Regions from separate parts of the Mesorhizobium sp. L-2-11 genome, predicted to be linked through region 1. Evidence: predicted binding sites of a transcription regulator. Region 1 holds the regulator's gene; the other holds the start of a gene.
The links. Region 1 encodes HrcA, which represses chaperone genes, less so after heat shock. Its sites were predicted from a motif close to GTTAGCACTCNCNNNNNGNGAGTGCTAAC; they were not measured.
Positions count from the first base shown of each region.

Region 1 (4,418 bases):
TGGCGGCGGCAACAGCTTTGATATAGGCGTTCTCCTCGAAGGTGGTGCCGGTCTCGTCCGGCTCCGGCAGGCCATAGTCCTTGGCCGACTTCGCTTCTATTCCGAACGGCGCCATCAGATCGGCGAATTCGCGCAATTTGCCGGCATTGTGGCTGGCGACAACGATCTCATGTCCATCAAGCGAATGCATCAGATGCCCCAGATTCTTGGTTCTGCGAATTCGATCGAATTGCCGGAGGGGTCGCGAATATAGATCGAGCGGCCACCCTGCGGCCATTCGAACTCGCTTTCGATGGCGATTTTCTTGCGCTCAAGATGCGCTCTCCAGCGCACGATCTCGTCCGCGCTCGCCGCAAAGCAGAGATGGCCGTCGCCGACCGTGCCGTGCGGCGGCACTTTCAGCCTGGCATCGGGCGCCGGCGGCACCTTGGTCGCCTCGGCGTTGAAGATAAGCAGCACGCCGTCCCCGCAACGGAAGAAAAGATGCCTGCCGTCGACCTTGCCCAGCAGATCGAGCCCAAGCACATCGGTGTAGAATTTTTCCGCAACATCGAGGTCGGTGACGTACAGCGCTGATTCGAGGATAGCGGAGGGGGTCATGACCGGGTTAAGCTACAGCCATCTGCTGCAGGCTGACCAGTCGCGTAATACCTTTCTTGGCCAAATCCATCAGCGCCGCAAATTGCTCTTCCGAGAAAGGCTCGCCCTCGGCCGTGCCTTGTATCTCGACGATGCCGCCCTTGCCGGTCATGACGAAATTGGCGTCGGTGCCGGCCGATGAATCCTCGAGATAGTCGAGGTCGATGACAGGCTGGCCGTCGTGGATGCCGCAGGAGACAGCCGCGACATGGTCCTTCAGCACCTTGGCGACACTGGCCATCTGCCGGGCTTCCATCCAGCGCAGGCAGTCGTAAAGCGCCACCCAGCCGCCGGTGATCGAGGCGGTGCGCGTGCCGCCATCGGCCTGGATCACGTCGCAGTCGACGGTGATCTGCTGCTCACCCAGCGCCTGCAGATCGACCACTGCACGCAGCGAACGGCCGATCAGCCTCTGGATTTCCAGTGTGCGGCCGCCTTGCTTGCCGGCCGAAGCCTCGCGGCGCATGCGCTCTCCGGTCGAGCGCGGCAGCATGCCGTATTCCGCCGTCACCCAGCCCTTGCCGGAATTGCGCATCCAGCCCGGCACCTTTTCCTCGAGGCTGGCGGTGCAAAGCACGTGGGTGTCGCCGAACTTCACCAGGCACGAGCCTTCCGCGTGCTTGGAGACGCCGCGCTCAAAGGAGATGGCGCGCATTTCGTCGAATTGGCGTTTGGAAGGGCGCATTCAGGCTTCTTTCCTGTCATTTTAGGATTCGTGGCCGGCTTGTAGCCGCACGCGACGAGAGGCGCAAAGGAAAATGGACCAGTTGCGCGGGCGCGGCCGAAGTCTATATCTTTGGGCCGGAGGTATTTGGCTCGAAATGACCAAGGCAGTCGATCCCAGTTCCCAATCGGCGGCAGCGCTCCAGTCACCCGCGCTTCAATCGCCCGCCCTTCAATCACTCGACATGCGCTCGCGCGATATCTTTCGGCGCATTGTCGATTCCTATCTGAAGGACGGCGAGCCGGTCGGCTCGCGCAGCCTGTCGCGTATCCTGCCGTCTTCGCTTTCGCCGGCCACCATCCGCAATGTGATGAGCGATCTCGAGCATCTCGGCCTGATCTACGCGCCGCATATCTCAGCCGGCCGATTGCCGACCCAGGCCGGCCTGCGCTTCTTCGTTGATGCCTTTATGGAGCTTGGCGATCTCTCCGACGAGGAGCGCCGCGCCATCGAGGCGCAGGTGCGCGCCTCCGGCTCTGGTGCGACGCTGGAGCACATGCTCACCGAGGCCAGCCAGATGCTGTCCGGCATGTCGCGCGGCGCCGGCCTCGTGCTTGCCGCCAAGAACGAGGTGGCGCTCAAGCATATCGAATTCATCCAGCTCGAACCGAACAAGGCGCTGGCCGTGCTTGTGTCGCAGAACGGCGATGTCGAAAACCGTGTTGTCGACCTGCCTGCCGGCATCACTGTCTCGCAACTGCACGAAGCCTCGAATTTCCTCAACGCCCATATCCGCGGTCGCACGCTGGCCGAGGCGCGGGTCGAGATCGCCCGCATCAAGGAAGAAACCAAGGCCGCCCTCGACACGCTGTCGCAGGAATTGGTCGAGAAGGGCCTTGCGGTTTGGGCAGGCGCCGAGAGCGGCTTGCCTGCGCGTCTCATCGTGCGCGGCCGCGCCAATCTGCTGGAAAATGTCACCGCCCAGGCCGACATCGAGTTGCTGCGGCATTTGTTCGAGGATCTGGAGACGCAGGACGGGCTGATCCAGCTTCTCGACCTCGCCGAGGAAGGCTCCGGGGTGCGCATCTTCATCGGCTCGGAAAACAAGCTGTTTTCGCTGTCGGGCTCGTCGCTGGTCGTGGCGCCCTATCGCGACAAGGACGCCCGCGTCATCGGCGCGCTCGGCGTCATCGGCCCGACCCGGCTGAACTATGCACGCATCGTGCCGATGGTCGACTATACCGCGCAGCTTATTTCCCGCATGCTGCGATAATGCATGTCGCCCAAAAAAACCGAAGCGCGTCGCACGAAACCCTTCCAGCGCGACACGCTTAAGGCAACCTCAAGGAGAAAAAAATGGCGCTGGAATCATTCAAGGCTCAGATCAGCCTGTTGCTCGAGCAGATGATCAACCAGCCCGAGGATCAGCATGAAGTGCAGGAGCAGCTGCGCGAAAAGCTGAGGGAAATGCGCGCCATGGGCCTGCCGCTGCCGGCCGATCTCGTCGCGCTGGAAAAGCGCCTCGACGACGATTTCTACGCGGCCGGAAATTGAGGCGACGACCAAAACGGTCGATTTGCTTCAACTCTCCGTGGCGAACCACTCAAAGCGGAACTTGATCGGTGAGTTCGCCCGGCCGGCGGCGTGGTGCAATCGAATCCGACTCTCAGGGAGTACACGCCTGCCCGCCTTTGTGCGACAAGGTTCAGTCTTCATGCGCTAAGGCCGAAACCATGACCCTCACCGGATTCCTCGCTTATAGCGCGGCGCTCGGCATCGCCGCCGCCATCCCTGGCCCGGGGTTGACCGCGCTTATTGCGCGTGCGCTCGGATCCGGCTTTCGCTCGGCGCTCGCCATGTCCTTCGGGCTGATGCTCGGCGATCTCATCTATCTCACCGCCGTGGTGCTTGGCCTCGCTCTCGTCGCACAGACCTTCGGCATGGCCTTCCTGGCGATTAAATGGCTGGGCGTCGCCTATCTCGCGTTCCTTGGCTGGCGCTTCTGGACGAGCGGCATCACGCCCGAAACCGTGCAGGCGAAGAAAGGCAGGGGCGGGCTGGTGTCGAGCTTTATTGCCGGCCTCGCCGTTACGCTCGGCAATCCGAAGACAATGATCTTCTATCTCGCCATCACGCCGACCATCGTCGATCTGAAGACCATTACGCTAGCCGACTACGGCATCCTCGTCGGTCTGACGCTCGTCGTGCTCCTGATGGTGCTGGTGCCCTATCTGGCGCTGGCGGCCAAAGCGCGCGGGTTCCTGAAGTCGCCGAGCGCGCTGAGGGCGCTGAACCGCACCGCCGCCGGTTTCATGGTTGGAGCTGCGGCTGCGATCGCCGCCCGGCAATAGCCAGTTTTGGCCTCGGCTGAATGCTTTTCCCGGGGGGCGAGGGTGTTTTCAGCATTCGACCCACTCGGATATTTTCAAACGGCAGACTAGCTTGCGCGGCCGAAGGCTTTATCCTGCCTGGTCGAGACTTAGCTGCCTGACTCTTGCCCGTCTGACTCTTGCCCGCCTAACTCTTGGGAGCGAAACCAATGAACAAGCCCGCCACCACCGCGCACATGCCCGGCCGCGGCCGCATCTACAATTCGATCACCGAGACGATTGGCGACACGCCGCTGGTGCGGCTCGACAAATTCGCCAATGAAAAGGGTATCGTCGCCAATCTGCTGGCCAAGCTCGAATTCTTCAACCCGATCGGCTCGGTCAAGGATCGCATCGGTGTCTCGATGATCGAGGCGCTGGAGGCATCGGGCAGGATTGCGCCCGGCAGGACCACGCTGATCGAGCCGACCTCGGGCAACACCGGCATCGCGCTCGCCTTTGCCGCCGCTGCCAAGGGCTACAAGCTGATCCTGACCATGCCGGAAACCATGTCGGTCGAACGCCGCAAGATGCTGGCGCTGCTCGGCGCCGAGCTGGTGCTGACCGAAGGGCCGAAAGGCATGAAAGGCGCCATCGCCAAGGCCGACGAGTTGGCTGCGACGCTGCCCGACGCCATCATTCCGCAGCAGTTCGAAAATCCCGCCAATCCGGAAATTCACCGCCGCACCACTGCCGAGGAAATCTGGAACGACACTCATGGCGAAGTCGACATCTTCGTCGCCGGC
Region 1 covers NZ_AP023257.1:687,639-692,056, reverse strand. The annotation lists gene rdgB (RdgB/HAM1 family non-canonical purine NTP pyrophosphatase) at 1-190, opposite strand, end outside; gene JG739_RS03270 (VOC family protein) at 190-600, opposite strand; gene rph (ribonuclease PH) at 608-1,324, opposite strand; gene hrcA (heat-inducible transcriptional repressor HrcA) at 1,461-2,576, shown strand; gene JG739_RS03255 (hypothetical protein) at 2,660-2,857, shown strand; gene JG739_RS03250 (LysE family translocator) at 3,037-3,654, shown strand; gene cysK (cysteine synthase A) at 3,843-4,418, shown strand, end outside.

Region 2 (4,418 bases), 2.8 Mb from region 1:
GCTGCTAAGGCAGCGCGGCTATCACGGTACCTCGCTCAACGACATTTTGAGCGCCTCCGGTGCGCCAAGAGGATCGCTCTACTTTCATTTTCCTGGCGGCAAGGACCAGCTGGTCATCGAGGTGACGCGCGACAGCGTTGACAAGGTGACTCGATGGCTTGGCGAAGAGCTGGCCGCCGAAAAGGATCCGGCGGTGGCTGTCCACCACATTTACCAGTCGGTCGCACGCATGCTGGAGGACAACCAGTTCACGCTTGGCTGTCCGATCGCACCCGTGGTGCTGGACGGGCCCGCCGACGTGCCGGAACTCGCCGAACTGTGCCGCTCGGCTTTCGAGCAATGGATAGGCCTGCTGCAGGCGGCCTTCGTCAGGGCAGGGGTGCCCGAGCGCCGCGCCCGGGCCCTGGCGCTGCTTGTCGAATCATCGCTGGAAGGGTTGATGGTGATCGCGCGCGCCAGCCGCGACCGCGCCCCGGTGCTGGCGGTGGCCGATGAGGTCGCCGCGCTGATTGAGGGTGCTTTGCCGGCCAAAGAGGTCGCTGTAACGGTGAGTTGACGTTTTTGTGGCTTTCATCGCATGGAAGCCGGTGCGGATGCCGTCGGGCGCCGTCCACCCCATCATGCCGTAACTATTACCAAAGCGTACAACGGTACAGGAGTCTCGCCCGCCGATTCACAGCTGGCACGGCGATTGTGGTGCATGACAAACAAAAAGGGCGACCTCTCGGCCGCCCTTTCCGTAGCTGAAAGCTGATGGGCTGGATTAGAAATCCATGCCGCCCATGCCGCCCATGCCGCCGCCGCCCATGCCGCCTGGCATGCCGCCGCCAGCCGACTCCTTCTTCGGCGCCTCAGCGATCATGGCTTCGGTGGTGACCAGCAGGCCGGCGACCGAGGCCGCGTCCTGGAGAGCCGTGCGCACGACCTTGACCGGATCGACGATGCCCATGGCGATCATGTCGCCATATTCGCCGGTCTGGGCGTTGAAGCCGAAGGTCGGGCCCTTGTTCTCGAGGATCTTGCCGGCAACGATCGATGCTTCCGCACCGGCGTTGGCGGCGATCTGGCGAGCCGGAGCCTGCAGCGCGCGACGCACGATGGCGATGCCAGCGGTCTGGTCGGAATTGGCGCCGACAGCCTTGATGGTCAGCGAAGCACGCAGGAGTGCGACGCCGCCGCCGGGAACGATGCCTTCTTCGACGGCCGCGCGGGTCGCGTTGAGGGCGTCATCGACGCGGTCCTTCTTTTCCTTGACTTCGATCTCGGTCGCACCGCCGACGCGGATGACGGCAACGCCGCCCGCCAGCTTGGCGAGACGTTCCTGCAGCTTCTCCTTGTCGTAGTCCGAGGTGGTCTCCTCGATCTGCTGCTTGATCTGGGCGACGCGGCCCTGGATCTCGGCCTTCTTGCCGGCGCCGTCGACGATGGTGGTGTTCTCCTTGGAGATCGACACCTTCTTGGCGCGGCCGAGCATGTTGAGGCCGACATTCTCGAGCTTGATGCCGAGGTCTTCGGAGATGACCTGGCCACCGGTGAGGATGGCGATGTCTTCCAGCATGGCCTTGCGGCGATCACCGAAGCCCGGCGCCTTGACGGCGGCGATCTTCAGGCCGCCGCGCAGCTTGTTGACGACCAGCGTGGCCAGGGCCTCGCCTTCGACGTCTTCCGAGATGATGACCAGCGGCTTCGAGGTCTGCACGACAGCCTCGAGGATCGGCAGCATGGCCTGCAGGTTGGAGAGCTTCTTCTCGTGGAGAAGGATGTAGGCGTCTTCCAGATCCGCAACCATCTTGTCGGCATTGGTGACGAAGTAGGGCGAGAGATAGCCGCGGTCGAACTGCATGCCTTCGACGACTTCGAGTTCGGTCTCGGCGGTCTTGGCTTCCTCGACCGTGATGACGCCCTCATTGCCGACCTTCTGCATCGCTTCGGCGATCATCGAGCCGACCGAAGCATCGCCATTGCCGGCGATAGTGCCGACCTGGGCAACCTCTTCCGAGGTCTTGATCTTCTTGGCGTTCTTGATCAGCGTCGCGACGACGTCGCCAACCGCGAGGTCGATGCCGCGCTTCAGGTCCATCGGGTTCATGCCGGCGGCAACCGCCTTGTGGCCTTCCTGGACAATCGACTGCGCCAGAACGGTCGCGGTCGTGGTGCCGTCGCCGGCGATGTCGTTGGTCTTCGAAGCAACTTCGCGGACCATCTGTGCGCCCATGTTCTCGAACTTGTCCTCAAGCTCGATTTCCTTGGCGACGGTGACGCCGTCCTTGGTGATACGCGGTGCGCCGAACGACTTGTCGATGACGACGTTGCGGCCCTTGGGGCCGAGCGTGACTTTCACTGCGTCGGCGAGGATGTTGACGCCGCGCAGCATGCGCTCACGGGCATCGCGAGAAAATTTTACGTCTTTGGCAGCCATTTTTAGCTCCTGGCAGGGGCTTGAATTGAGCCCGAAGATTTAAATGAGGGTGAGGCCGATATTCAGCCGATGATGCCCATGATGTCGGATTCCTTCATGATCAGAAGGTCTTCGCCATTGAGCTTGACTTCGGTGCCCGACCACTTGCCGAACAGGATGCGATCGCCTGCCTTGACGTCGAGCGGGACGAGCTTGCCGGCTTCGTCGCGGGCGCCGGAACCAACGGCGATGATCTCGCCTTCCTGCGGCTTTTCCTTCGCCGTGTCGGGGATGATGATCCCGCCGGCAGTCTTGGATTCGGATTCAACCCGGCGTACGACCACGCGGTCATGAAGCGGGCGGAACTTCGACTTTGCCATTTTTTATTCCTCGGTGAGAATGGTGAGAACAGTTCCTCCGTCCGGCGGCGCCGGACAAACCTACAAGCCCGGCGGCGCCGGACCTACGTTTAGCACTCACCAATGGCGAGTGCTAACGTGGCGGTGAGATAAGCCGGCGGCTGACGAGAGTCAAGGCGCTGAGTGAGCCGATCGATGGCCAGCGATGAAGTACTGGCGCCTCGGCAGAGTAAGCACCACCGGCGCGCATCGTTTCGCCAGCGGATGGGAGCCGCCCGGCAGGACGCGCACTTCGTCGAACCAGTCGCCCCGCCTCGTCTATCAGCATGGCAAGCGTCGCGAAGCAACAAGTCGGCGTCATTCTCGGACTGGGCAATGCCCTGCTTCGGATACTTGACTAAGTCAAGTAAATGGTTGATCTTGCGCTGGTGGAGGATGCCATGACGATTCATCATCAACCCGGCAGGGAGCGGATCGATGCTGTGCGGGGTTTCAACCGCTTCTACACCCGCCAGATCGGGCTGCTCGACGAGGGGCTGCTGAAAAGCCCCTTCTCGCTGACCGAGGCTCGGGTGCTCTATGAACTGGCGCATCGCGACGGCCTGACCGCCACCGATCTTGCGCGCGATCTCGGTCTCGACCCCGGCTATCTCAGCCGGTTGCTGAAAAAGTTCGAGGAGCGCGGTCTGGTCGAGCGCGCGGCGACGCAAGCCGATGCTCGGCGCTCGTCGATTACGCTGACGCCGGCGGGAAGGGCGGCGTTCGCGCCGCTGAACCAGGGTTCGCACGATCAGGTCGCGACCCTGCTCGACCGGCTTTCCGCACCGGAACAGGACAGGCTGGTCAAGGCGATGCAGACTGTGCAGCGCCTGCTGGGCGAGAGTGCAGAGCCCAAGGTCCCCTACATGCTGCGGCCCTTGCAGGTCGGCGACATCGGCTGGATCATCCATCGCCAGGGCCTGCTTTATGCGCAGGAATATGGCTGGGACGAAACTTATGAGGCACTGGTCGCCGAAATCCTCGGCGCTTTCGTCAAATCCTGCGATCCGAAATGCGAACGCAGCTGGATCGCCGAGCGGGAAGGGGAAGTCGTCGGTTCGGTCTTCGTCGTGCGCCAGTCGGACGCGGTGGCGAAGCTGCGCCTGCTCTATGTCGAACCGTCGGCGCGCGGTCTCGGCATCGGCAGGCGGCTGGTCGAGGAATGCATCGGCTTTGCCCGTGCCAAGGGCTACAAGACGTTGACGCTGTGGACCAACGACGTGCTCACCTCAGCGCGCCGCATCTACGAGGCGGCCGGCTTCAAGCTGGCCGACCAGGAAGGCCACCACGCCTTCGGCAAGGATCTGGTCGGCCAGAATTGGTACCTGGAGTTGTAACGCTCTTTCCTACTCCCCTTGTGGGGCCCGAAGGGCGGGCGAGGCCGTGACTGGCCCCGGGGCGGCGGATCGGCGCGCAGCGTAGAGACGGAAGGGGTGCTGGACGGAGTGCGGTTTTTGCCAAGTTGGAACACCCCTCATCCGGCCGCTTCGCGGCCACCTTCTCCCACAAAGGGGAGAAGGGGGAGCCAATCTCAAAGGTCGGCGATTTGCGTGACGATGGTGCTGGACAACCGTGGCGGTAACAGCGCGGTCTTGCCTTCTCCCCTTGTGGGAGAAGGTGGA
Region 2 covers NZ_AP023257.1:4,563,650-4,568,067, reverse strand. The annotation lists gene JG739_RS21885 (TetR/AcrR family transcriptional regulator) at 1-556, shown strand, start outside; gene groL (chaperonin GroEL) at 764-2,419, opposite strand; gene groES (co-chaperone GroES) at 2,482-2,778, opposite strand; gene JG739_RS21870 (bifunctional helix-turn-helix transcriptional regulator/GNAT family N-acetyltransferase) at 3,198-4,133, shown strand.
Region 2: a site for HrcA is predicted at 2,867-2,895, ahead of groES (co-chaperone GroES). Genes of this name have one in related genera too.